2 linked regions of the Stieleria sp. JC731 genome follow. The protein of the gene in region 2 interacts with the protein of the main gene of each other region in a pairwise test. Links are inferred from orthologs where the notes say so. Each region holds a gene or a part of one and is shown on either strand. Other genes may lie near its edges.

The links.
Region 1: the proteins of leuS (region 2) and ligA interact in binary tests that used the Escherichia coli proteins (3 or more experiments, as listed by UniProt). The link is inferred for Stieleria sp. JC731 from one-to-one orthologs.

What each region holds. Positions count from the first base shown.
Region 1 is NZ_JAJKFQ010000026.1:168,653-179,023, forward strand. What follows is about bases 4,234-7,148. They hold ligA (NAD-dependent DNA ligase LigA), read left to right. Parts: upstream 4,234-4,622; coding sequence 4,623-6,674; downstream 6,675-7,148. Other genes in these bases: LOC67_RS23290 (sugar phosphate isomerase/epimerase family protein), read right to left, coding at 4,234-4,376; LOC67_RS23300 (hypothetical protein), read left to right, coding at 6,891-7,052. In the rest of the region: Gfo/Idh/MocA family protein, read right to left, coding at 1-302; hypothetical protein, read left to right, coding at 491-1,129; ATP-dependent helicase, read left to right, coding at 1,555-3,552; more of sugar phosphate isomerase/epimerase family protein, read right to left, coding at 3,591-4,233; hypothetical protein, read right to left, coding at 7,436-7,621; sigma-70 family RNA polymerase sigma factor, read left to right, coding at 7,930-8,616; hypothetical protein, read left to right, coding at 8,672-8,929; hypothetical protein, read left to right, coding at 8,926-9,114; hypothetical protein, read left to right, coding at 9,115-10,371. UniProt on the Escherichia coli protein: DNA ligase that catalyzes the formation of phosphodiester linkages between 5'-phosphoryl and 3'-hydroxyl groups in double-stranded DNA using NAD as a coenzyme and as the energy source for the reaction.
Region 2 is NZ_JAJKFQ010000002.1:26,584-37,466, forward strand. The notes cover bases 3,043-6,469. They hold leuS (leucine--tRNA ligase), read right to left. Parts: upstream 6,075-6,469; coding sequence 3,243-6,074; downstream 3,043-3,242. Other genes in these bases: LOC67_RS05995 (thymidine kinase), read left to right, coding at 6,189-6,469. In the rest of the region: 3-oxoacyl-ACP synthase III, read right to left, coding at 71-1,150; gamma-glutamyl-gamma-aminobutyrate hydrolase family protein, read left to right, coding at 1,891-2,661; more of thymidine kinase, read left to right, coding at 6,470-6,806; cytochrome C oxidase subunit IV family protein, read right to left, coding at 7,139-7,504; cytochrome c oxidase subunit 3, read right to left, coding at 7,565-8,839; cbb3-type cytochrome c oxidase subunit I, read right to left, coding at 8,999-10,768.

The sequences.
Region 1 (10,371 bases), on a different replicon or contig from region 2:
ACTTCGAAGTGAACGTGGTTTGGCGTGGCGATGCTGACGAAGTCGATCCGTTCGCCCTCGGGAAGCTTCAGTTCTGCGTCCAGCATTTCTTGATAGCTGGTGTAAGCTCGGTCTTCGGCGATTCCGTAATCGGGCGCGGATGCCTTCGCACGTTCGGGATTGCTGCTCAGTGCACCGGCAACCAATTCAGCGCGATTGTCTAAGCAAGCGGCAATGGAGTGAACGCGGCCAATAAAGGAGCCTTGTCCTCCGCCAACCAGTGCCATTCGGAGCTTGCGGTTTAGGGGTTCATTCAGAGCCATGGCGGTTTTGTTGACCTCGGTGATGCGAAGGGAGACAATAAACGCTTCAAGGGGAAAAAATCTCAGCAGGTTGCAATCGTAAAGATCCTCCGCCTGCGCTACAATTCCCCGTCAACCGCTTGTCCGGCCCCTCAACTGCTTGTCAGGCTCGTCTTCGACATTCAAACCGTTCGTCTGGAGCTTCGTTCATGACCTTGATCCCAACCGAAACCAATGCCGAAACGTCGTCGGCTGAATCGCGCATCGAAAATCTATCGTCGCGTCGAAAGGGTCGGAAACTTACCGTCTTTTTTGCGGTAACAACACTTGCGGCGACATTTGTTGCCGCTTACTTCGCCGGTCAAACACAAGCCCTGCGTGAAACCAGCTCGGGCACCGAAGTCGGCCAATGGAAACTTCCAGCACTCAACGCAACGGCCGCCATTTCCAGCGAAAAATTTTCGATGGCAACCGGTTTGATTAGCAACGAAGCCGAGGGGCTTTTCGTTCTCGACCACAATTCTGGTCTGTTGCAATGTTCGGTGATGTATCCACGGCTTGGCAAATTCATGGGCCTTTTCACCGTGAACGTCCAAGACGTCTTGGGAACCGGCAAGGGCACTGGCTACATGATGGTGACCGGGCTGGTCGACGCCCCCAGCAGCAACAACAACCCAGTTGCAAACTCCGTGATCTACGTTCTGAATACATCAAACGGTACCTACGCTTGCTACTACATTCCCTTCAACCGAACGTTCTTAAATTCGGGCAAGCCACAGCAGGGTTCATTGGTTCTGCTATCCACCGGTTCGGCTGACCCAGTGATCGACCGGGACGCTCAGCGCTAAATCGACCTCAGCGTTCGATCAGGACGCACACGCACGGCTGGGCGGCGAATCGTGTTGCTGATTGGTTCGAAGTACCGTTTACCAGTTCAGTCGGGTTCGTAATAAAACAAAGAAACGCTGGTGGGGCATTCCTCATCCAGCGTTTTTTTTATTTTGGCGCTATGCAACGAGGCGGTATTGACTCCCTCGAATTGCGACGCGCGGCAAAATCCTCGTTGACCTAAATTGTCACCTAGCTGGGACTGCATTTTACGGATCTGCCGAACTGCGGAGCCTGGACAGGTCATCTGCTGATCGTCGCTTGCCGATTTCCGCGGAATCATTAGCATTTCAGCTGAACGTACCGAACGCCAACGGTGCTCAATTTTGGCGACCATTCGTATCGCCGCTGGCCACCTCATCATCTCGCACGCTCAGGATCCCCGTTGTCTCACGGATTGAATCCCGCCCAATCAGACGCGGTCAACACATTGTCGGGGCCATTGTTGGTGCTTGCCGGAGCCGGAACGGGCAAAACGCGTGTGGTCACGTTTCGCATTGCCAATTTGATCAAACATGGGACGTCTCCTGATCGGATTCTGGCAGTCACGTTCACCAATAAAGCCGCCGGTGAAATGAAAGAGCGGATCGGTGAGCTGTTGGGGTATTCGAAAAAACGCAAAAAACGTGGCGAGAAACGCCCTGAGCCAACCATCAGCACCTTTCACGCACACTGCGTCAAAGTTCTTCGGCGTCACGCGACAGCGCTGGGCTATCCCGACAAATTTTCGATCTATGACCGAAGCGATCAGGAGTCGCTTGCTCGAGCGGTGCTTCGCGAATTGCGTCTGCCCAACACAGCGCTCAAGCCCGGTGACTTGCTGAACATTATCAGCAACTGGAAAAACGCTTCGATCCTTCCCGATCGAGCTCCCTTGGAAGCTTCAAATGACCGCGAGCATTTGGCCGCCGCGGGCTATCGACGTTACCAGGAGGGTTTGAAAAGCCGCGGCGCGATGGACTTTGACGACCTATTGCTGCAGACCGAGATGCTTTTCGATCAGCACATCAGCATTCGCGACGAAGAAGCCAAGCGGTTTGATCACGTCCTTGTCGATGAATACCAAGATACCAACGGTAGTCAGTATCGCATCACAAGGCACCTTGCCGGTGCGCACCGAAATCTCTGTGTGGTCGGTGACGACGATCAATCGATTTATGCCTGGCGTGGTGCCGACGTTACTCACATTCTGAACTTTAAGAACGATTGGCCGGATGCCAAAGTCGTTTGTCTGGAGGCGAACTATCGCAGTTGTGGTTCGATCCTCGAAATGGCGAACCGGCTGATCAAGTTCAATAAGTATCGGCACGACAAGGTCCTGCGTCCGTCACGTCCCGATGGCATCCGTCCGCGTATCGCACAGCACAAAGACGAAATCAAAGAGGCCCAATCGGTTGTTAGTGAGATCAAACACCTGATCGAAAACCAACATATCCAACCACGCGACATCGCGATCTTGTTCCGTACCAACGAACAGCCACGACTCTTTGAAACCGAGCTTCGTAAAGCGAATGTCCCCTACGTGATGTTGGGTAGCCAATCGTTTTTTGATCGGCGCGAAGTGCGTGACATGGTCGCTTACCTCAAGTGGATCGACCAACCCGACGATGAAGTCTCGTTGCTTCGTGTTATCAATACACCGGCACGCGGCATCAGTGCCAAAGCGGTGAAGACGTTGATGGAACATGCCGTCGCCGCGGGCGTTCCCATTTGGCAGATCATGCAGAAGCCAGATTTGGTTGCCGATCTATCCCCAGCAGCACAGCGTGGTGTCGAGCAGCTCAAGTCGATTCACGCCGACGTCAACACAAGAGCTAAAAGTGATTCGCTGGCGGCGGCGATGGAGACCCTGCTGACTCAAACCGCTTACAGCGACGAAATCAACCGTTTGTACGACGAACCCGAAGATCGTCAAAACCGCATGGCGTCGTTGGGAGAGGTTACCAACGCGATCTCGGCTTTCGAAGATGGTCGCGATGACGCTGACTTGACCGGGTTCCTTGCCGACATCGCTTTGTCGGGGCGTGAGATGGGAAACGAGAAAGACAAGCTAGCGATGCAAAACGCGGTGTGGCTATTGACGCTACACGCCGCCAAGGGACTGGAGTTCCCTGTCGTCTACATGGTTGGGCTCGAAGAAGGCCTGCTGCCACATTCACGTAGCGTTAAATCGGGACGTGACGAAGACATCGCCGAAGAGCGTCGTCTTTGCTACGTGGGAATCACCCGCGCCCAGGAAAAACTGACCATGTCACTCGCGTTGACCCGCCGAAAATGGGGCAAGGCACGGCCGACAATCCCAAGTCAGTTTTTATACGAAGTGACCGGACAGGCCGAAAATGCCAAGAAGTACCAACGCAAACGCGGGACTCCGGCCCGATAGTGAGTCCAACCTGCGGGCGATGGCTTGCAGTTGACGGTTTAAAACCTTGCCAGATTTCGCAGGTAGGAAACGCCGTGGGCGATCTCGTCGATTGTCGAGTCTTCTCGGCCGACGATCATCGGTCCGCTAAAGTCTGCGTCGTCGAGTGTTGCCAATAGATGCGGGTAGTCGACGGTGCCTTCGCCAATCGGAACACGAATTCCACGCCCGGCAGCGAGGTCCAGGACGCCATCGGTGGCACAAACGACTTGGACGCGGGATTTCAGCTTCGCTAATGATTCGATCGCATCATGGCGATTGACGACCAGCTGACCGGGGTTGAAAGCAACCGCGACGAAACCTTCGTCGTCTCTATCCAAAAGTTGCGCCAGAGTCTCGCCTGATTCGGCCCCCGTTTCAGCGGCTAAAAATGCCCCGACACGTGCACCGTAACGGCCGAGGTCTTGCATCACCGATTCCAAGGTTTCATATCGAGGATCGGTAATTTCTTCAGGTACGTAACCGATGTGATTGATGACGGCCGATGCGCCCAATTTGTAGGCAAGCTGCATCGCTGACTTCGTCGCATCAATTCGCCGTTGCAAGTCTTGCGGATTGTCATACCCACGACGCGTTTGAAAACGGAGGCTGGCGACACGCAGGTTGCGTTCATCAAGTAGCTTCTTCAGGTGTCTTAAACCGGTTTCGGTCAAGCTATCCGGATGAACTTCGCCACGACCGTTTAACTCAACCGAGCCAACGCCCATTCTGGCTGCCACATCAAGTGACTTTTTCAATGGCAGTTTCAAGGCGTCCAAGCGGATCGCGATTTTCGGTTCGGTCATGAGACTTTACAACGATGAGGCAGTTTCGAGCATGGAAATTAGCGTTCGATTGTGAACCAAGCAAGCACGAGATGAACAGGGCGAGGCGAACAGACGGATGTTTGGTCGGCAAAGCAATCGTTTTAAGGGGAAGGCTTTAGCCTACGTCCCAGATCTTTCCTAATCGCCTATGATAGTGACTTGATTCGACGTCTCGATTCGACGTCCAGTCAGACAGTCCGACTTTTTGCTCTGAGTGTGATATTGATGGCTGATCCTGCGAAACGAGTGGATGAACTTCGCGACGAAATCCGCAAGCATGACAACGCGTATTATGTGCTCGCCCAACCGACCATCACCGACCTGGCATACGACCAGCTGCTGGACGAACTTCGTCAGCTTGAACAGCAGCACCCGCAGCTACTAACCGCGGACTCACCAACGCAGCGAATTGGCGACGAACCCGTTCCACATTTGGAACAGGTCGAACACTCCGTTCCCATGTTATCGATCGATAACACGTACTCCATCGAAGAGCTACAAGCGTATTTTGAGCGGACCGAAAAGCTGCTCGAAGGGCAGGCAATCGGTTGGGTGATGGAGTACAAAATTGATGGGGTCGCCGCTTCGATTCGCTACGAAGACGGGCAGTTGACTCGGGGCCTGACGCGTGGAAACGGAGCCGTCGGTGACGATATCACGCACAACATACGCACGATCCGTGATCTTCCGCTGCGAACGTCGGGCGATACCGCACCCGCCGTGCTCGAAGTCCGTGGCGAAGTCTACATGACAAACGAGGATCTGTCGGAGCTCAACAATCGCCAAGTCGCCTCTGGTGGTGAGCCTTACAAGAACACTCGCAACGTCACCGCGGGGACAATTCGGTTGCTCGACCCGGCGATCGCGGCCCAGCGCAACCTGCGTTTCTTTTGTCATGGCGTCGGCCAAGTCGAAGGACTGCGAGCGACAAACCACATGGAGTTTCTTCGCGAGGTCGCCTCCTACGGAATTCCGATGACTCCGGATGTGAAAGAGTTCAAGCACTGGAAAGACGCATTGTCAGCAGTGCAAAAACTGGAAGAGGCGATGCCAGATTTGGCATTCGAGATCGATGGGATCGTCTTCAAGGTCAACGATTTCGCGCAGCGTGACGAACTGGGGATGCGCAGCAAAAGTCCTCGTTGGTTGATTGCCTATAAATTCGAACGCTATGAAGCCACAACGGTCCTGGAAAAGATCACCGTTCAAGTCGGTAAAACGGGCGCGATCACTCCGGTTGCTCACTTAAAGCCGGTCAACATTGCCGACACAACCGTCTCGCGTGCTTCGCTGCACAATGCTGACGAGATCGAACGTTTGGACGTACGTGTGGGCGACGTCGTCGTGGTTGAAAAGGCTGGCAAGATTATTCCCAAAGTCGTCCGCGTTGAAAAACACGAGCGTTCCAAAACGCTGCGCAAGTTCAAATTTCCTGACCAGTGTCCCGAATGTTCGACCGAGCTAGTTCGTGACGAAGGCGGGGTCTACATCCGCTGTCCCAACCCACAGTGCCCGGCCCAACTGAAACAACGATTGATTTATTTCGGAAGTCGTACCGGCATGGATATTGATGGGTTGGGTGAGGAAGTCGTTGATTTGTTGTTGTCGCATGAACTCGTTTCCAGCTACGCCGATCTTTATCGATTACAAGTCGAACAACTCAGCGAGCTCGAATGGAAGAAGCAGCGCAAAGGAAAAGATGGCAAGCTTGTCGAAGTTAAGTTTGGAAAACGCAATGCGGAGAACCTCGTCAAAGGCATCGAGAAAAGTCGCCAGCGCGGTCTTGCACGCGTCTTATCGTCTATCTCGATTCGCCACGTTGGCCCGCGCGTTGCGAAGCTGATCACTGCGAAATATCCGACCATCGAATCGCTGCAGGCAGCCAGTACGGAAGACCTTGCAGCGATTCACGAGATCGGCGAACGGATCGCTGAGAGCTTGCATGAGTTTTTGCACGATGACTATGGCCAGCAAATCATTCAGCAGTTCGCCGATGTCGAAGTCAAACTATTTGATGATGTCGAGGTATCTGAATCTGGCAACCGTCCGCTCGATGGCAAGACGCTTGTCGTAACAGGCACTTTGAATCACTACAAACGTGATGAAATCAAAAAGCTGATCGAGCAACTCGGCGGTCGGGCATCGGGAAGCGTCAGTAAGAACACGGATTATCTGGTCGCTGGGGAGAAGGCGGGCAGCAAGCTCGATAAAGCGAACCAGCTGGGAGTCAAGGTGCTCTCTGAAGATGAATTTCGACAGCTAGCCGAAGGTGAGTAACGTATCACCGTCGATCGACGGTGATGTTGCTTTAAATCAACATCGCGTCCCACCTGGTACGACCCATCCAATCGCCTTGGAGCGTTTTGTAAGCAGGGCTGTACTTGGAATTGATGAAAATAGAGTGACAGAAATGGGAGGCCGATCGAGCCTGGAAATGTTGACGTACGATTTTGCGATTTTCGAGTCAAAGTTGGCGAACATTGCGAGGGTAAGATGATCGAAAAATTCATTCAGGAAAATCAGATTTTTGTCGGTCTGGCGCTCATTCTGGGTGTCGGGCTGCTCGCGTCTATTTTCTCGCTCGGCGGTTTTGACGGCCATTCATCGAGTGACTGGAGTGGTGACTGTGACGGCGATTTCGGCGACTTTGACTAGGTTCAGCATGAAATCTGAAGCGGATCAATTGGAACGTGATGCAGGGAGCTTCAAAGTGAGAAAAGCTTGACCGGAGCAGCGGGAGCGAGGTCGAGATAGCCGAATTGGCGACCAAAGATGAAAATGTTTCGAAACGGCGTGAACTTGCTGAGGGTAAACGTACGAAACAGTCAGGTACGTCGATGAAGCGAGTGTTAAAAAACCGAGCATCGAAAGCCGATCCGGGCCTTGTTGGGCAGCCGGATGTTTTGTAAATAATGTGCCTCGCAGGAAGCACTGCAAAAAACAAAAAGGCGGCATAGCTCAGCTGGTTAGAGCAGCGGAATCATAATCGTATGAAACCGCTGCTTTTTGCATTTAATACCACGTTTTTACGTGAGTTTCTAGTCCTCGACCGGATTGCAGCGGACCCTAACGACCGTCACTGACGGTAGCTCACCGTCATGCATCTGATCACCGGCGCATCGGTCACCGTCATATCGAATCTTCACTCGGTGTGGGACAACTTCTACGTCAACGCCCACGCTCTTGTATGCGATCGCTTCACTGATCGCCTTGTCTTTTTTCATCAGCCACGGACCATCATTTCCCGTCCTGATGAATCTGATTTTGTACTGCATCTTCACTGACACATTCAGCTTGTGGATTGGAAAAGCGAGTGAAGTTATTTGCATGAACGCAAAGGTCAAAAGCAAACCTGACGGCAGTAGGTGCGAATAACCGTTTCTTAACACAGAACTGTCTACAGACCCCTCAACCGACGTTGCTTCGTTTTCTCAGAAGTGCAGTTGACTAAAAACATCGCGTAGCTACATTTCAGAAACAGTCCTGTTTAGGGCGTAGATCGGTTTTAAGTAAATCTCCCACGGAACGGCAAATGCTTAGCGACTTTATCAAGTCAGTCCAACTATCCGATGATGAACAACTTCGCTTGATCAAGAATGTGCAGGAGGACAACTGTGAGGAATCACTGATGATGTTGATTCGCCAGTACCTTGATGCGATCGAGTCGATCTGCAATTCAGGCTCGACGAAGTGCAAGCAGACTGCAGAGGAACGCGAGTCACTTGCAGTTGAGGCAGTCATCAATTCCGTCCGCAAGTTCGATGAGAATCGCGGAACCAAACCGAGCACCTACATCTTTCAATCGATGCTGAACTCAGTGTTCGACCGCGATGAAGCAGGTCCGATTCGGATTAGCAAACGGCGGAACCAGGACGGCAAGTTTGCAAAGCGGATTCCAACGCAAGCGATCCATCCCGAAGACAAGGTGTTCAGCGAAAGCCTCGGTCCAGAAGAAGAGGCAGTAGAGGCAGAAGAGAAGGAGATCAACGAGCAGGTTCTGGATCGAATCCTGAACATCCTGTCCGAAGACGATCGGAAGCTTTACGCAGACTACAAGCGACACGGATTCGTCCAGGTGAACCTTGCGAATGAGTATGGGATCTCACGCGGAACAGCCCACAGTCGCATCAAGCGGTTAACGGAACGCATGACCAATGTCGGGCACCGAGCACGCATCGAAGTCATGGCGGAACGCCGCGAAGCTTTGTCGGCCTGCTAGTCCTGAACTTGACTGTTTCCCGTTTCACTCATACCCTTCCACGGAATCACCGATAATGACACTTTCACCCGAGATCCTTAAACGCATCCAGCATCAAGTTCGCGGAGGGTTGCGAACTATGGGAGAAGGTCGGGACATCAACATCGAGTTGACACAGACTCTCGAAAACTTCGGCAGTTTCGAATACAAGACCGTGAAGTTCCTGGTTGGACCGGCTTGCTGCGAAGTTGAAGCGGAGAAGTTTCGGCGGTGGTCGACCGACTTCGCTGCAGATTCAATCACTAACGCCTTAATTGGGAAGCTTCAAACATGAACGCCAAAGAACTCGCGCTACGATGCGCAGCCTGCTTGCAGATGGTCGCGGACAACGAAGGCAAGGTCGATGAATCGATCCGCGACGAATTGATGGAGAGCGTCAACTACACGCTCAGATTGTGCCTCGATGTCATGAACACCGAGGATACCAAACCACCAAACCTTGAACCGGGGAACAACTAAATGTCGATGGTAATCGCTATTGATAAGCTGACTGAGAAACAGCTGCTCAAGGACAAGATTCATAGGCTTGAACACAAGGCAGAATATTTGCAGTTGAAGCTCAACGGCGTGAAGGATCATAACGAAGCCTTGATGCGTAAAACGTCTGAGTTGGAGTGCTACAACAAGACGCTGGAAGCGAGCAACAAAGTGCTTCGAGAAGACTGTGCAGCACTGAACGAGAAGTCTGAGAGGCAGTCGCGCCGATTGGCTAACATGGCTTCGCAAATGGCTCAGTTGGATAAGGACAAGGAGTCGCTGCAGAACGAGATGAAGCGGTTGCAGGGTGATCGCGAATACCTGCGGAAGAAACATGACACGGTCGTGGAATGCCTTGTGCATGCCCGCGAAGAGTGTGAGCAGCTAAAGAATCGCTGCAAGTCGCTTGAATCTGAACTCGGGACGACCAAGCTGATGGCAGACACCGATCGGTTCAACAACGCTCACATGGAATCCGAGGTGACCATCCGTCAGATGCAGGGGGTTGTGGACTCGCAGAAGCTTGCCGACAACGAACGGCAGATCAGCATGATGACGTCCGAGATCAGGTATCTGAACGCCCACGCCAACGCACAGGCGAAGGTGATCTCGAACTTGCAGGAACGTGTACGCACTGCTCGTGATCCTGAAGATGTGGAGCGCATCGCATCACTGCAGATGGTCAACAAGGGGCTGCGGTCTGAGGTTGTTCGACTTCGGAAGGCATCACATGAAGCCTTCGTTGCAATCAACAAGGAGCGTGCGAAGCATGAAGCAGACAAACGCTCAATCATCCGCGAAGCTCGGAATTGGAAGGCGAAGTCCGAGAAATTAGAGAAGCAGCTGGAAGACGCGGACCTAGCCATCGAGGACCTGACGGTGGACATCCAGAACGAACGCGCGAAGTTCAACCGCATGGATGAGCGGCTAGCACACTCGGAGCTAGAAAACCGGAGCCTGCAAGCGGTTATCAAGGACGAGCGTGAGAAGTTCAACCGCATGGCGAAGCAGCTGGCACCGCAGCAGCAGCCTGTCCAGGCTCAATCGGGACAGTCACCGATCGATGCAGGCATTCGGATGTTTGAGTCGCATCACAGGAACTATCTGCAGGATGTCGAGAGCCGCCTATCGGAAGTGAATGTGGGGTCCTGGTGCCACACAATGACAATCGATGCTGCCCTCCGGATGTTTGAGTCGCAGCACAGGAACTATCTGCAGGATGTCGAGAGCCGCCTGTCG
Region 2 (10,883 bases):
CTAACCTGCTATGTCCCCGGGATCACCTGCTGCTATGTCCCCGGGGTCCTCCCCTGCTATGTCCCCGGAATCAAATCTCGTCGACATTCCCGGCGACCGGGGTCTGTCCCCATGTGGATGCAAGCATCACGCTGTTGATCCCCGAGCCGATCCCTAACATGGCAACACGGTCGCCTTCGACCAGCTCTCCTCGAGCCGCTGCAGCTGCAACCGTTAGCGGCAATGCGACCGAACCGGTATTCCCTAACTTGGGAAATGACACGCTGTCAGTCTCCTCAGGCAGCCCCATCGCTTCTAACATCGCGGCGCGGTGCCGAACGCCAACTTGATGACAAACAGTGCGGTCCAGATCGGAGCGCGACCAATCGCTCTCGGTTAACAGCTTTTCGAATCCCGCAACTCCGGTCGCGATCCCCTCGGCCATCAGTTTCTCGCTGTCCGTCTCCATCAAAGGCTGCATTCCGGCCCCGGCAGAATCACTGTCGCTAACGCAAAGATCATGGTACTCGGTGCGAGCTTCAGCGATCCCGCAATACAACTTCGTCGCATCCTCGGCGAGCGACTCATGGGTCAAAAGCCAAGCACAACTTCCTGAACCGATCGTCAGCGAAGCAAACGCCCCTTTCACGCTCTTTCGCGTCAGCGACTGATCTTCGTTCAACGCGGCGATGGTCGATTCGAGCAACATGCGGCTGTTCTCTGTCCCCACGACAATCCCGGCTTTGATCGCACCGGTTTGGATCATCATGGCGATCTGGATCGCGCCATTGATCAGCCCCAAACATGCATTCGAGACGTCATACACCCAGCAGTCGTTTGACAGACCGATACCGTTGTGAACCTTCGATGCCGTTGCCGGCTCTAGAAAATCGCGGCAAACACTGGCATGGATCAAACATCCGATCTGAGAAGCTTGCAAACCGGCCGCGGCAATCGCCGCCTTCCCGCTTTTGATGCTCGGTCCACTGGGGCTAGTCCCCACAGGCCAAACACGCCGCTCGGCGATCCCGCTCATCAATTCCAGCCGGCCTTCGGGAAGCCGGAGACGCTCGTAAAGAGGCGACAATCGCGACTCGATATCATCGCTTGACCAGATTTCTTCTGGTAGGACGGTTCCGATGGACGCCAATCGAACTTGGTCAAATCTCACTTCGCAGCCTAATACAATCGTTTTTGAAACGTCGTTAACTACAGCAGCTTCGCACTTACGGCGAACTGGTCACCCGGCTGCCATCATTAATCACGCCGCGACAACTGCAAAGGGGCCGCCACGAGGTGGATCGACGCCCTGAAACCACGCTCTGGTGACAACGCAAACACGCAAATTTTTCGCAATCCCACAGTGAATTTGCGACTTTTGCTAGCAGGAAACGCCAATGCTAGCACTGTCTGTTGTGCTAGCAGACGCGATTCTCCACAAGATATGGAGAGTATTTGTTTTTGCGGATTTCGCAGGCTAACTTTCCGACCGCTCGGGGAGACATTCGGTATCGAATGTTTCTGACCGGTAGCGAACCGTATGTGCGGTCCTATTAATCAGGGATGATCAAAGTGGGAATCCAAGACGGAACGGTGTTGTCGCTTTTGGCATCGCGGCCAACGTATTTGGCCCCAATGCGTCTGGCTACGTCGCTTCGGAGCCTGCGATCGACATTGCACCAGCACCTTCCCCAACTAGGAACGAACTGTACAGGAATCTACTCCTCGTTCGCTACCGCGTTTCTCTACGACTTATCTTTTCGAACACAACTGTCGATCGGCCTTGCCGCCAAGAATGGCGAAAAGGTCTCTCCCGCCCGTTCAATGTTCATGGGACCGCGCCCGTTTCGATTGATGCAGCACGTCGCTGTATCTTAATTTGCTATTTCGACTTTTATGAGGAAATGTCGGATGTCTAGCGATGTTATGACTCGCAAACCGATCATCGGAATTAACTGCGACTTCAAGGCGGCCGATCGCAACAAACCTGGCTTCGCATTTTTGGCAGCAGGTTACTTTCAGTCGATTGATGCAGCAGGGGGCATTCCTGTCGTCATTCCACCAATGAACGACCCACAATCGATCGCACGAGCAGCAGAGCTTGTCGATGGATTCATGATGATCGGTGGCGGAGACCTCGACCCACGTAACGACGGATTCATGCTTCACAGCAGCGTCCGGCCGATGGATCCAGTCCGTGAAACCAGCGATCGCTTGCTAATGGCAGAAATCGCAGAACGTCGCATCCCATTGCTTGCCATCGGTGCAGGTATGCAACTGATGAACGTCCAACAGGGCGGAAACCTGTTCCTCCATATCAAAGAAGATCTACCCGAAGCGGTTCCTCACCTCGACCCTCACGATCCCAACCATCGCCACACCTTGGAAGTGGAAAGCGATTCGTTAGTCGGGCGCGTCTTCGGCGATGGCGAAATTCGTGTTAGCAGTCGACACCACATGGCGATCGACGAAGTCGCTCCTGGATTCCGCGTCACCGCCCGCTGCCCCGATGGTGTTATCGAGGCAATCGAAAGCGAAATGATGGACTGGTTCGCCATCGGAACTCAGTTCCACCCAGAGTGCGCGGCCGCATCCGCACTTGACGTTCGTATCTTTGAAGAATTCATCGAAGGCATCGTTGCGGGCAAAGTCGAAGCCGACAGCCTGCGTTTGGTTGCCTAAACCGATCTGCATTTTCGATGATAGCCGGGCTGCTTTGCTCACCTGAATCGGTCCGGTTCATCATCGAACTCGAGAATGGCGTCTCGTTTTGCAAAACCTATCCGGTTGGAAGATCTCGATCTGTCTTCCTGCCGCCCGCTAATAGCCAGTGTCATCGATGGATCGATGCGGCGAACACGAGGATGTGATCGCCCTGGCCGAATGGATTCACGCATCAACGAAGATGCAATTGATCAAAGGGAATTGAACAAGTTCGGATATCGCCCCTTTCAAGGGAAACCGAACGAAACATCAAAGAACAGGACCGTTCTTCGATACCACAAAGCGGAAAACCAGATTCGGCCACCCACGGCAAGGACCGCCGTTGGGGGCCACCGATGATGCCCTGCAACATCTTCGGACTTCTAAATCGGTGCAACCGATTCTGCGAAACCGCTTGATACAAAGCCTCGTGACAGGGCATCTCAAAATCGAGCACTGCCGAAATCAAGCACTGCTAAAACGGAGCACTGCCGAGCCACGAAACTTCATCCAATTATCCGTTGCACTGGGCCTACTTCACTCGACCTACTTCACTGGGCCTACTTCACAACGAAGTTAACCAAGCGTCCGGGAACGGCAATCTTTTTGACGATGTTCTTATCGGCGATCAACGATTGCACGCGTTCATCCGCAAGGGCCGCTTCAAGCATTTGATCAGGCTTTGCGTCGGGAGCAATTTGAATTTTCGTCTTCACCTTGCCATTGAACTGAACCGGTACTTCAATCGACTTTTGCACAAGTGCCGACTCGTCCCACTCGGGCCAAGCTTGTAGTGCGATCGACTGCTCGCCACCCAAGATCTGCCACAGTTCTTCGCACAAGTGTGGTGCATAGGGCGACAGCAAGACCAAGAAGGACTTCACCGCTTCGGTCGGACGTTTTTCGCAGCGAGTAAAGAAGTTCGTAAACTCCATCATCCTCGCGATCGCGGTATTGAAGCTCATCGCGTCGGTGTCTTCGGTGACTTTCTTGATCGTCGCGTGAAGCATTCTTGCCTGGTCATCATCGCAGGCCTCGTCGGTTAACGCTTCTTGCAACACCAAGTCATCTTCGTTGTCATTGACAACCATCCGCCAGACTCGGTCCAAGAAACTGCGTACCCCGCCGACACCATCCATCGACCAAGGCTTGGTCGCCTCGAGCGGCCCCATGAACATCTCGTACAAACGCAGCGCATCGGCACCGTAATCCTTGACCACCACGTCTGGATTGACAACGTTACCGCGGCTTTTGGACATCTTGTGTGCGCGGCTTTCGACGCGGATCGCTGGGTTGTCGATCAAGACAAACGATTCGCCTTTCTTTTCGACGGCATCCTCCGCGACCGGTCGACTGCTGACGGCACGACCGTCTTTGCTTTGGCGTCCGCCCTCGGGAGCTTTGCGGACATCCTTTGCCGAGACAAACTTTCCGTCATCGTCATAGTATGCCGAGTATTCGACTTCGCCCAAGATCATGCCTTGATTGACCAATCGACCGAACGGCTCCGGCGTGGAAACATGACCACGATCAAACAGCACCTTGTGCCAGAATCGTGAATACAGCAAATGCAAGACAGCGTGCTCAGCACCGCCGACATACAAATCGACGGGCATCCATTTTGATTCCAATTCTGGATCGACCAAAGCGTTTTCATTCTTCGGATCGATGTAACGCAGGTAGTACCAACACGAGCCAGCCCATTGCGGCATCGTATTGGTTTCGCGGCGGTACTTGGTTCCATCGATTGTTACGTAAAGCCAATCATCGTCGGCCTTGGCCAACGGGGGCTCGGGGCGACCGTGGGGCTTGAAGTCTTCCAACTCTGGCAACTGAACCGGTAGCTCACCAGCATCGACGCCTCGCATTCGGCCCGTCGGGTTACCTTCGCTATCGAGTTCATGCAGGATCGGGAATGGCTCACCCCAGAAACGTTGTCGGCTGAAAAGCCAATCACGCAACTTGTAATTAACCGCACCGTTGCCGATGCCCTGCTCAGACAACGAGGCAGTGATCGCCGCTTTGACTTCTTGAGTACCTTGGCCGTCAAACGGACCGCTGTTGATCGCATTTCCGAGCGCTTCGAAACAAGCTTTGCCTGCCAAGATGTCGTCACGATTGTCTAGATCCGCTGGCGGTTCGACCACCGCAATCACTGGAAGGTCGTAGGTCACCGCGAATTGAAAGTCACGACTGTCGTGTGCCGGCACCGCCATGATCGCGCCGGTGCCGTATCCTGCCAACACATAGTCTGCAACCCAAATCGGAATCGGCTTTCCGTTGACCGGATTGATCGCATGCGCACCGGTAAAGACACCCGTCTTTTCGCGATCGCCTTCGGTGCGTTCGCGATCGGATTTAAACGAAGCCTTCTCGCAATAGTCTCGAACAGCTGCAGTTTGTTCTTCGCTGGTCAATTGTTCCAGCATCGGATGCTCGGGCGAAACGACCATATAGGTCGCTCCGTAAAGCGTGTCCGGACGAGTCGTGTAAACGCGCAAGGCCTGAAGCCCCGGTGCATCGGGAAATCCGCTTTTAGCGCGTTCGGCTTGCCACGCTTCGTAGTCGCCCGAACCGCCGACATAAAAGTCCACTTCGGCGCCGGTGCTTCGCCCGATCCAATCGGACTGCAGCTTTTTAATCCCAGCCGGCCATTCGAGTTCATCAAGCCCTTCGAGCAACCGTTCTGCGTAGTCCGTGATACGCAACATCCATTGCCGCAGCGGAATACGTTTGACCGGGTGACCGCCAACCTCGCTTTTGCCATCGACGACTTCTTCGTTGGCCAAAACGGTTCCCAGTTTGGGGCACCAATTGACCAGAGCGTCATCCAGGTAGGCCAAGCGATGCGAATCGACAAACTTGGCAACCGCCAAATCACCTTCGGCTTTCACGTCGTCTGGAATCGGCAGCTCGGCGATCGGACGACCTTTCTGCTGATCGTGATCGAACCACGTATCAAACAACACCAGAAAAATGAACTGCGTCCAGCGGAAGTAAGCTTCATCAGTGGTCGCCAACACGCGATCCCAGTCATAGCTGAAACCCAACATCTTCAATTGGCGAGTGAAATTGTCGATGTTGCGCTGCGTCTGAACACGTGGGTGTTCGCCGGTTCGAATGGCGTGTTCCTCGGCGGGCAAACCGAACGCGTCAAATCCCATCGGGTGAAGCACGCTTTCGCCACGCATCCGCGCAAACCGCGAAACGATGTCGGTAGCGGTGTAACCCTCCGGGTGGCCGACGTGCAGTCCGTCGCCGCTGGGATAGGGGAACATGTCCAGCACATAGCGTTTTTTGTCGCCGGGGTTTTCTGGCGTTGCAAACGTTTTGTTCTCGTCCCAGTAGGCTTGCCAACGGGGTTCGATTTCGGAGGGGTTGTAGCGTGGCATTTGAAAGTGACGTTAAATGTGGCGAGAGGCCTCGAAGAGGCCGATTCGCAGTGTTCGGTTCGGTCCGGCGGCGACGATTCTAGGAAAAACGAGAAGACGCAATAAGCCGACAGCATGGCGAAACTGTACTTTTACTATTCGGCGATGAATGCGGGAAAGTCAACGATCCTCCTGCAATGCAGTTACAACTACCAAGAACGCGGGATGAAAACGCTCATCCTGCTGCCGGAAATCGACACCCGGGACGAACCCGGAATGGTCACCAGCAGAATCGGACTGGCCGCCAAAGCGATCACGTTTAACACCGCCGATCACCTGTTTTCGCTCGTCGAATCACGTCATTTGGAGTCCAAACTGGACTGCATTCTGGTCGACGAAGCTCAGTTTCTGACCAGAAAGCAGGTCAAGCAATTGAGCGATGTCTGTGACCACTTGGACATCCCCGTCATGGCTTATGGACTGAGGACAGATTTCCAAGGCAATTTGTTCACGGGAAGCGAAGTCTTGCTCGCTTGGGCCGATACGTTGTCGGAAATCAAAACGATTTGCCACTGCGGACGCAAAGCAACCATGGTGCTGCGGGTCGATAGCAAGGGACGCCCCATCAAAGACGGCCAACAGATCCAAATTGGCGGAAACGAGAGATATGTTTCCGTCTGCCGGATGCATTTCAAAGCCGGAATGTGCGAGCGCACGCCAGACGAATTGCCGTTTCTGGATTCACCGGAGTAGCATTGTTGCTCTGTGGTTGGCTGCTTGGCGGTCAAGTGAGAATTGAAACACGGAGTCACCGAGCGCACTGAGTTGAGGAAAGCTGGCGGCAATTTTGCGTGGCAGGGAATTACCGTGCATCCCTTTGGCCGAATATGGCTGGTTGGAAACGCAGAGTTGGTGAGAACGCAGATTATTGGCGTAGGGGACTCTGCGTTCTTGGCGTTTCCGCGTTTAGTTGCATTGGTTTCGCGGCACGACGGACTAATCAATCCTTCTGTCGTGGCAAACAAAAAGCGGGCCTGCACTTTCCAGCACAGGCCCGCTTTCGTTGGATTTTTGCGATGCTTCGATCAGCTCTCGGCGGCGACCGCTGCGGCACCGTCGCCCATCACAGGAATGTTGTCTTTGTGAGACGCTCGGTTATCGAAGAGCGTAAAAATGATAAACAAGGCAACAAACACGAACGAGCCAAGAAACCAAATCACGTTCATCGGTTTGTCGAATGCCAAGTGCATAAAAATGGCACCGACAAGAATTGCTTTGACGCTAGCGATAATCATCACCACGATGATATCGAAGCTGCCCAGGTCAAAATTCGCTTGAAAGACCGTCAGCACGGTCAACGCGGTCAAGACGAGGAAGACACCGAACAACAGCGGCAGTGGCAACGGGTGCGCGAAATCGTATCCTTCGCGAGAGCCTTCGTGTGCTGACATGGTTGGTACTAGACGGTTTATTAGGAATGTTTGTTGATTGAATAACGTCAGCCGATTGGTCTATCGGATCAGGTACATCAGCGGGAACAGGTAGATCCAAATCAAGTCGACCAAGTGCCAGTACAGACCGACGTAGTCAACCGGACCGAAGTAGTTCTTGTTGAAGTCCTGACGCAGAGCACGAACCAGCAACCAAATCAGAACTCCGATGCCACCGAGAATGTGAATCGCGTGAACGCCAGTCATGCAGTAATAGATACTGAAGAAGACACCGGCGCGACTTTTACGCATAACGTCGTCTTCGGCTGCCGCGACGGTTGCCGAGCTATCGTCCGAAACGTTGTAGGTGATCGCACCGTAGGCCATCTCGTTCTGGGCTTGGCGTGCGGCTAATTCGCCCTTCGATCCGGTGTTCGTATTGTCTGACGCCAAACGCTTGACTAGGTCAAGCTGGTTATCGCTGCTGACCATTGCACCAGGAGCGACCAAGCCTGCGATGGCTTCGACGTGCTCTGGCTCTGCGGCCGGTTCAACATCTGCTTCTTCGCTGTGATCGTCGGCAGCATGTTCGCCATCGGCGTGTTCATCACCAGCATGTTCACCGTCAACATGTGCCGCATGATCAGCACCTTCGACGTGGGCGGCGTGCTCTCCGCTTTCACCGCTCTCAAGAATGGTTCCCAGGCCGACACCGACAAAGAAGCACAAGAAGACGACCAAAATCGGCTTCGCACATTCGAATTGGAATTTCGCGCCTCGCAAGAAGCTGACAACCAACCAGATCAAGATGCCGACGGTTGCGACTGCGAACGGAGCGCAGATGTATGCCAAGTAGTTTGGCGTCCCTTCGGGGTGCGGATTGTTTGGGTCGTAGGTGAACAATCCCGCTGGCAACAATCCCATGTGCCATTTGTGCGAATATTCGATCGCCTTAACGCCCAAGAAGATCATCGCACAGCACAAAGTCGATGCGATCAATGCGGCAGTTTTCTTGTGCTGCTCCAACTGCGAAGCACGAACAGCCCAAGCCATCGTGAACGAACTGAACAGCAGCACGCCGGTGTTGATCGCACCCAGCTTCGTATTCAAAAACTGACTACAGCCTTCGAATACCTCCGGACGCCATGCCCGGAAGATCGCGTATGCACAGAACATCCCACTGAAGAACAAGACTTCAGTGACCAGGAAAATCCACATCCCCAGCTTGCCACTATCGAACTGTTGTTCCGGAGTGTCAAAGTGGTGGGCGAGGTACGACGGATGGTCGTGATCGTGACCGTGTGAATCGGCTGAATGGTCGGCCGTGGCAGAATGCCCGGCATCAGTGGTAGCCATCAGTGGAGTCAACCGTGCAGGGGAAAAGTGGACGATGGAAAACGCAAAGGTTATCAGGCCCGCCTCCGAGGCGTCATCCTGATGCGACGATTCGATCTGCTTAGTGTCTTGATCGATCGCCGCCTATTCAGTGCGTGGGATGATTAATTCAGTTTTCGCTTACTCGCCAGCGTGTGCTGGGCTTTCGGCAGGTGTTTCGCTGGGGACCGATTCGCGTTTCGGTTCGACCTTTACGTATCGATCCGAAGCTCCGTCCCATTGGATATCGCCAAACTCATAGGGGTCGCCCACAACCGGTGGACGTTCAAAGTTGTAGAACGGTGGTGGCGATGTGCACGCCCATTCCAACGTCGCCGCTCCCCAAGGGTTGGCAGGTGCTTTCTTGCCATTGACCAATGAAGCCAGCAAGACGACCAACGCGACCAACAGGCCGATACCCAGCAACAACGCTCCCCAGGTACTCATCTCGTGCAGTGCAGCGAATTCGGGATCGTAAGTGGCGTATCGACGTGGCATTCCGCGGCTACCGAGAACGAACTGCGGAAGGAAGGTCAGGTTGAAGCCAAGGAAAACGATCAGAGCAGAAATCTGACCGCCAAGTTCGTTGTACATCCGGCCGAACATCTTTGGCCACCAGTGGAAGACAGCTCCCAAGAATGCGACCAGGGTTCCGCCGACCATTACGTAGTGGAAGTGAGCAACGACAAAGTAAGTATCGTGCAGGTGCATGTCGGTCGCGAGCGTACCGAGGTGCAAACCGGTCAAACCACCGATCGTGAACAAGAAGATAAACGCAATTGCGTAGCACATCGGGGTCGTCAGTGTGATCGCCCCCTTGTACATCGTCGCCAACCAGTTGAACACCTTGATCGCCGACGGAACCGAAACGGTAAACGTCAACGCACTAAAGATGATCGTCGTCATCGGGCCCATCCCGGCGGTGAACATGTGGTGTCCCCAAACCAAGAAGCCCAGCAGAGCGATCGCGATCGACGAGTAAGCGATAAAACGGTATCCAAAGATTCGTTTGTGCGAGTGGACGCTGATCAATTCACTGATCACACCAAACGCGGGCAGAATCATGATGTATACAGCAGGGTGGCTGTAGAACCAGAAGAAGTGCTGATAGGTAACGGGGTCACCGTTGTATTCCGGGTCAAAGATCCCGATGTGCATCGTTCGCTCGGCGATCAACAGCAGAAGCGTGATACCCAGAACTGGCGTTGCCAAAACCTGAATGATGCTAGTCGAATAGGTCGCCCACAAGAACAACGGCATGCGGAACCAAGTCATCCCCGGCGGACGCATTGTGTTGATCGTGACGATGAAGTTCAGCCCGGTGAAAATCGAGCTAAAACCGAGGATGAACGCACCAAACGTCGCCATGATGACGGACGTATCAGTCGTCGTACTGTAGGGAGTATAGAACGTCCAACCGGTGTCCAAACCACTGGCCAACAGGGCCATCACAAAGAAGACCGCGCCAGCGACCCACAGAAAGAAACTGCTGAGGTTCAATCGTGGAAAGGCAACGTCTTTCGCCCCCAACATCACCGGCACCAGGAAGTTTCCTAATGCGGCCGGAATGCTGGGAATAATGAACAGGAACACCATGATCGCCCCGTGAAGGGTGAACACTTGGTTGTAGATATCGTTGGGAGCCTTGTCTGGAGCCAACCACTTGAAGAATTCGTTGTTGAACAACCATCCGTCGGGTGCGAACAGGTGCAAACGAATCCCCAGAGCCAACAAACCGGCAACGAGGAATGCCAGCGAAACGCCGACCAGGTACATCACGCCGATTCGCTTGTGATCCAGAGTAAAGACCCAGGTCAATAAGCCGCGCGAGTTGGTCAGGTAGTTTTCTTCAGGTGTCGGGTAGCCTGGATCCTTGACTTCGTATCCGGCTGGGACTGATCCAACAGACATTATTTACCTCGAACGATTGGCTCTATCCGAATCGGTTTGCCAGCTCGGCTGGCGTTTTGATCGAAAGAGTTTAGCGTGAATTCGGTGTGCTTTTAAATTGTTTTGGGGAATCGAA